One region of the Caloranaerobacter longqiensis genome, then DNA from elsewhere that is predicted to be linked to it. Evidence: riboswitches for the same ligand, from Rfam matches in the RefSeq annotation. Region 1 holds a riboswitch; the other holds the start of a gene.
What was found. A riboswitch is a leader RNA that binds a small molecule or an ion and turns the genes downstream of it on or off. The one in region 1 is predicted to bind S-adenosylmethionine.
Positions count from the first base shown of each region.

Region 2: linked by a shared signal. The riboswitch ahead of AB4Y15_RS07200 (methionine ABC transporter ATP-binding protein) and the one ahead of metK (methionine adenosyltransferase) in region 1 are both predicted to bind S-adenosylmethionine.

Region 1 is NZ_JBFWFX010000001.1:310,992-314,413, forward strand. It holds gene AB4Y15_RS01565 (tRNA 2-thiocytidine biosynthesis TtcA family protein) at 1-653, opposite strand, end outside; tRNA gene AB4Y15_RS01570 (tRNA-Pro) at 803-879, opposite strand; gene AB4Y15_RS01575 (COG2426 family protein) at 1,235-1,708, shown strand; SAM riboswitch class I at 1,798-1,904, shown strand; gene metK (methionine adenosyltransferase) at 2,159-3,346, shown strand.
Region 2 is NZ_JBFWFX010000006.1:98,160-101,581, reverse strand. It holds gene AB4Y15_RS07210 (MetQ/NlpA family ABC transporter substrate-binding protein) at 1-326, opposite strand, end outside; gene AB4Y15_RS07205 (methionine ABC transporter permease) at 339-992, opposite strand; gene AB4Y15_RS07200 (methionine ABC transporter ATP-binding protein) at 985-1,995, opposite strand; SAM riboswitch class I at 2,123-2,228, opposite strand; gene AB4Y15_RS07195 (metal-dependent hydrolase) at 2,444-3,031, shown strand; gene AB4Y15_RS07190 (regulatory protein RecX) at 3,047-3,422, shown strand, end outside.

The DNA of each region.
Region 1 (3,422 bases):
GCTTTAGGAATATCTTTATATACATTTTTCATAAGCTGTTTTATATATTCTCTTTTAGTATTTCTATTTGCAGGGCAAGGACTTTCTACAGTAGGTAGGTTATGTCTTTTGACAGCTCCTTTTATTTGATGCTCTGTAACATAAATAAGAGGCCTAATTACTGTAATATCTTTTCTGGACATATATGTTTTAGGTGAAAAAGTATTTATTCTTCCTTCATAAAACATGCTTAAGAATAATGTTTCGATGGCATCGTCTGCATGATGTCCTAGAGCAAGTTTATTTAAACCTTTTTCTTTCATAAGATCGTGCAGAGCTCCTCTTCTCATTCTTGCGCAAAGCGAACAAGGATTTTTTTCTTTTCTAATATCGAAAATAATTTTACCTATTTGAGTTTCTTTTATAGTATATGGAACGTTAATTTCTTCTACGAATTTTTTTACTTCGGATAAATCAAAACCTTCAAAACCTAAAGTTAAAGTGATTGCTTCTAATTCATATTTTACTGGGCTAAATCTCTGGAATATTTTTAATCCATATAATAGAGTTAAACTGTCTTTTCCACCTGAAACTCCAACGGCAATTCTATCGCCATCTTCTATAAGGTTAAATTCTTCTACTGCTTTTCTTATTGCTCCTACTATTCTTCTCATGTGATCAGCCTTCCTTTTTCTTGTGTATAATGTTTGTATTAAATACATTTGTTTGCAATATTTATTATATACTATTTAGTTGAAGTTTAGATTACAAAAGGATTACAAAAAATAAAAAACAGCTGAGAATATTCTCAGCTGTTTTTTTCTGGTCGGGGTGGAGGGACTCGAACCCCCGGCCCCATGGTCCCAAACCACGTGCGCTACCAAACTGCGCCACACCCCGTTGACTTATCACGAATGTTATTTTAAAGCATATTGAGTTAACTTGCAATACTGTTAACAACCGATTAATTGAAATTATATCGTAAATTCTAATTAATTCTTGTTATTACTTCAAATTTCTTATCATTACTAAAAACAAATAACTAATATAGAGTTGCAGAAAAATATTTTTCTTTTATTTTTTATATTATATAATATAACTTATATAGTTCAAATTGCAGACCAAACAGGAGATTAAGCCAGCATCTTACAAGACAGGACGTCTTGATTAGGTGCTAGGTATTAGATAAGATGTAGAATTAGTTTATAGTTGATATGCTAAAAAAGAATAACGGACATAGAATGGAGTGATTTGTATGTTAATGCAAACTTTAAAAGTTTTAAAAGATGAACTTATTGTAATGCTTGTTGCTGCTTCACCTATTTTTGAATTAAGAGGAGCTATACCACTTGGAATAGCAATGGGATTTACACCTTTATATAGTACAATATTAAGTATTATAGGCAATTTAATACCTGTACCTTTTTTACTTAAGTTGTTAAAACCTTTATTTGATTATTTTGGAAAGACAAAGATGTTCGGCAAAATTGTAGAATGGATTAAGCAAAGAACTTTAAAAAGAAGTAAAAAAGTTGAAAAATATAGTGCTCTAGGGTTATTTCTTTTAGTAGCAATACCATTACCGTCTACTGGTGCTTGGACTGGATGTTTAGCAGCGACTTTATTTAATATAGATTTCAAATATTCTTTTCCAGCAATCGTGGTAGGTGTATTTACAGCTGGATTAATAGTTTTTATTTTAAGCAATCAAGTTGTTGGGTTGATGTAGATAAAATCAAGTTTTGAATAAAAAAACTGTTGACTTGGTTTATAAGCTGTGATATTATATTTCGAGAACAATTTAATAAAAATCTTGATACCTTATCAAGAGTGGTGGAGGGAATGGGCCCTGTGAAACCCGGCAACCGGTAACTAAAGTTACACGGTGCTAAGTCCCACAGAATGTAGATTCTGAAAGATGAGGTTATCTCAGAAAATTACCTCTTCCTTTTGGAAGGGGATTTTTTTTAGAAAAAAAGGGAATAGTAAAGGAAAATTTAAAATTAGTCAGAAGCCTAATAACTATTGCAATTGTTAGTTAATAAATCAACATAAAAAATCAATAATTGCTAATAATAACCATGTGAATTCTGTTTATACTTATATGTTGAATTTAATATTTAAAATTTAGAATTTAAAATTTAAAATTTAAAATTCATTTAGCATGGGAGGTATGAAGATGAGAAAATGGTTATTTACTTCAGAATCAGTTACTGAAGGACATCCTGATAAAATCTGCGACCAAATTTCAGATGCAGTACTTGACGCTATATTAGAATGCGACCCAGAAGCTAGGGTAGCATGTGAAACGTCAGTTACTACTGGATTAGTTTTAGTATCAGGAGAGATTACAACTAAATGCTATGTAGACATACCAAAAATCGTAAGAAAAACTATAGAAGATATTGGTTACACTAGAGCTAAATACGGTTTTGACTGCGATACTTGTGCAGTTTTAACTTCTATTGATGAACAATCTCCTGATATTGCTATGGGAGTAAATGAAGCATTAGAACACAGAGAAGAAGCAAAAGATGAACTTGACTTAATTGGTGCTGGAGACCAAGGTATAATGTTTGGTTTTGCTTGTAATGAAACACCAGAACTTATGCCACTTCCAATATCATTAGCACACAAATTAGCAAGAAGATTAGCAGAAGTTAGAAAGAATGGTACTTTAGACTACTTAAGACCAGATGGTAAAACTCAAGTTACAGTTGAATATCATGACGATAAACCTGTAAGAATAGATACAATAGTTATATCTACTCAACATAGTCCAGATGTAGATTTAAAGACTATCGAGAGAGATTTGATAGAGCATGTAATAACAAAAGTTATACCAAGTGAATACTTAGATAGTGAAACTAAATATTACATCAACCCAACTGGCAGATTTGTAATAGGTGGACCTCAAGGGGATGCTGGTTTAACAGGAAGAAAGATTATTGTTGATACTTATGGTGGATATGCTCGTCATGGTGGTGGAGCATTTTCAGGAAAAGATCCTACTAAAGTTGACAGATCAGCTGCATATGCTGCAAGATATGTTGCGAAAAATATAGTTGCTGCTGGATTAGCAGATAAATGTGAAGTTCAACTTGCATACGCTATAGGAGTTGCTCATCCAGTTTCAATATTTGTAGATACATTTGGAACAGGAAAGATAGAAGAGAGCAAAATTGAAGAATTAGTTAAGAAACACTTTGACTTAAGACCTGCAGCTATCATAAGAGATTTAGACTTAAGAAGACCAATTTACAGACAGGTAGCTGCATACGGACATTTTGGAAGAACAGATATAGACCTTCCATGGGAGAAAACAGATAAGGCTTTAATTTTAAGAAAAGAAGGTTTAGGTGAATAATATATTAAAATATTCTTGACATATATCATTGTTCATAGTAAAATATCTAAAAGACAAAATATCTTTAACCTAGTCC
Region 2 (3,422 bases), on a different contig from region 1:
ACATGTACTGCTCCTATAGATACAATATCTATATTGTTCTTTTTAGCAAAGCTATTCATATATGGTACATGTTGAAAGAAGTTTGCGTCAATTTCTTTTTCTGCTAAGGCTAAGTTTGGTTTTACATAGTCTGTAAATTCAATAATTTGTAAATCTATACCTTGTTCTTTAAGTTTATTTTTTACTACTTTAAGTATTTGTGCATGAGGTACTGGAGTAGCCCCGACTTTTAGTACGTTTTTATCTTCTTTTGAAGATTGACAACCACTAAGAATAACACCACCTAATATAGAAACAATTAGTAATAGAATTAAAGATTTTTTCATATTTATTCCTCCTTATCTTTTTTTATTAATACTCAATGCAATTTTATTGCCTATTGCTTGTACTCCCTGTACAAGTAGAATAATTATTATTACAGAAGCAATCATTACATCGGTTTCAAAACGGTAAAGTCCATAACGTATCGCTAAATCTCCTAAACCACCTCCTCCAATGGCACCAGCCATAGCTGAATAGCCAATTAAATTTATAATTGTTAAAGTGATACCAAGCACTAATGAAGGTAAAGCCTCGGGAATGAGTACTTTAAAAATAATCTGTGGGATTGTAGCTCCCATTGCTAAAGCTGTTTCTATAATTCCACTATCTACTTCCTTTAAGGAACTCTCGATTATCCTTGCTACAAAAGGAGCAGCCGCAATTGCTAAGGGTACAATGCTTGCTGTAGTTCCGATAGAAGTTCCTACAAGGAGACGTGATAGAGGGAAAACTAGAATCATTAATATAATAAAAGGAAAAGAACGACTTACATTTATCACAGTTCCCAGTATTGAGTTAAGTATAGGTTTTTCCCAAATACCGTTTTTTTCTGTAACTACCAGTAAAATACCTAGAGGAAAACCAAGGATTAGAGCAAATATTGTTGAAGCTGCTACCATGTATATTGTTTCCCATAGAGAAGGCAAAAGTAATTCTATCAAATTATCCATTCCATACTACCTCCAATCCTATTTTCTCTTTTTTAAGCCATTTAATTGCATTTTCTATTTCTTCATTTTTTCCATGGAGTTGTATAAGCAGAGTTCCTGTATTTGTTGTTTGTAATTCATTTATATTACCTGATAAAATGTTTATATCTATTGAAAAATGTCTAATTAATTGAGATATAATAGGCTTTTTTACAATTTCTCCTAAAAATTTTAATCGAATAACCTTGGAACCAGAAACCTTAGGAAAACAAATTTCTTCTTTATTATGTTGAATGTGTGAAATAAAAGCTTTAGCAATCTTTGTTTTAGGATTTGTAAATACTGTTTCAACTGTATCTAATTCGATTATTTCTCCATTTTCAATAATTGCAACTCTATCGCAAATATCACGAATTACCTCCATTTGATGTGTAATGAGAACAATTGTCAAACCAAATTTACTTTGAATTTCTTTAAGAAGTTTCAAAATAGATTTCGTAGTCTTAGGGTCAAGTGCAGAAGTTGCTTCATCACACAGTAAAATATCTGGTTGATTAGCAAGAGCACGAGCTATGGCAACTCTTTGTTTTTGTCCTCCGCTTAATTGGGAAGGATAGGCATTTTTTTTATCTGAGAGTTCTACTAAAGATAGCAGATTTTCTACTCTTTCTTTAATCTGTTTCTTGCTGTAGCCTGAAATTTCAAGAGGAAAAGCTACATTTTCAAAAACTGTCCTTGAATTAAGGAGATTAAAATGTTGAAAAATCATTCCAATACTTTTTCTTATTTCTCTGAGTTCATGTTTATTTAAAAGTGTTATATCTTTTTTATTAATAAAAATATTTCCACTTGTGGGTTTCTCAAGGAGATTTATACAGCGAATAAGAGTAGACTTTCCAGCTCCACTTAGACCTATGATTCCAAATATTTCACCTTTTTTGATTTCTAAATTGATATTTTTTAAAGCATGTACTTTTTCATTTTTATTTTCATATATTTTGTTGAGATTTTGAATTACAATCAATTACTTCACTCCTTTAACAAGTTAGTGTGCTAAATCATAATGATTATAATAATACCCCTTCTGTGAAGAGGGAGGATATTAAAAAAGCCTCTTTCAGATGAAAGAGGCATAAAAAACTTATTTCTCTCTCTCATCTCTCGGTATATCTTATACCGCAGGAATTGGCACCTTGTGTTTAAAACACAGGTTGCCGGGTTTCATAGGGCCAGTCCCTCCACCTCTCTAGATAAGAGCGTGTTATTCATTTTTGTCACTATAGTTTAAAATTCTAAATCATTTTATAGAGTTTGTCAATACTTTTTTATGAGTAAACAGTTTTATTAAAATAGCGCTATGAAACAAAGTTGTTTAAATAGCTTTGTTTCAGCTATTTAATTAAGTTGTTATCTATGCTATACTGGAACTAGTGTTCTACATAACTTAATAGAATCAGTCGGAGGTACAAAAGATGAAGGGTAAGACACATGTTATGCTAGGAGTTGCAGCAGGAATTACTGCTATTTCAGACTATTCTTTGGAAAATGGTATTATTTTTATTTGTTCAACAGTTTTGGGGTCTTTATTACCAGATATAGACCATCCAAAAAGCAAATTAAATCAGAAACTACTTTTTAAGAAAAATAGAATATTTAAAATTATATTCTACATGACTTTGAGTTTTGGATGTATCTATTTTGGCATAAATTTAAATAGCAGGCTCTTAAAAATTTTATCTATAACTTTAGCTTTTACAGGATTATCCCATCACAGAGGATTTACTCATAGCTTATTAGGTCTTTTATTATTTTCAATGGTTGTTAAAATTTTAGCAATAAGATATAATTTATTTGGAGTATATAAAGGTTTTATTATAGGTTATATTAGCCATTTGATTGCTGATTTTTTTACTAAAGGCGGTATAGAACTGTTTTACCCATGTAGTATTAAAATTTCATCTCCTTTTACCATAAAAAGTGGTGGTAGTGAAGAAGAATTGGTATTAAAGGGCTTATATTTTTACTTAATTTATGTTTTGCTTAAATTTATAGGGGTTTAGAAAGAAGGAATGATTATGGGTGTTGTTACTAAAATAGTCGAACAAAAAGATAATAAAGAAAAAGTTAATATATATATTGATCATGAATTTTTTATTGGAGTCCATAAAGAAGTCATTTATAAATTTAGAATTGAAGAAGGAGTTCAAATAGATAAAGAAAAGTTAGAACTCTTAATATTTGATGAAAATCTTAAAAGAGCTAAGAATAAAGCTTTTAGTATATTATCGCGAACAATGCAAAGTGAGATGTTACTTAGAGATAAGTTGTCTAAAGAAGGTTATCAAGATGAGATTATAGATAATGTAATAGAAATTCTAAAAGATTATAAAATGATTGATGATGAAGAATATGCAAAAAATTATGTTAGAAATAAAATAAATAGTAATAAAT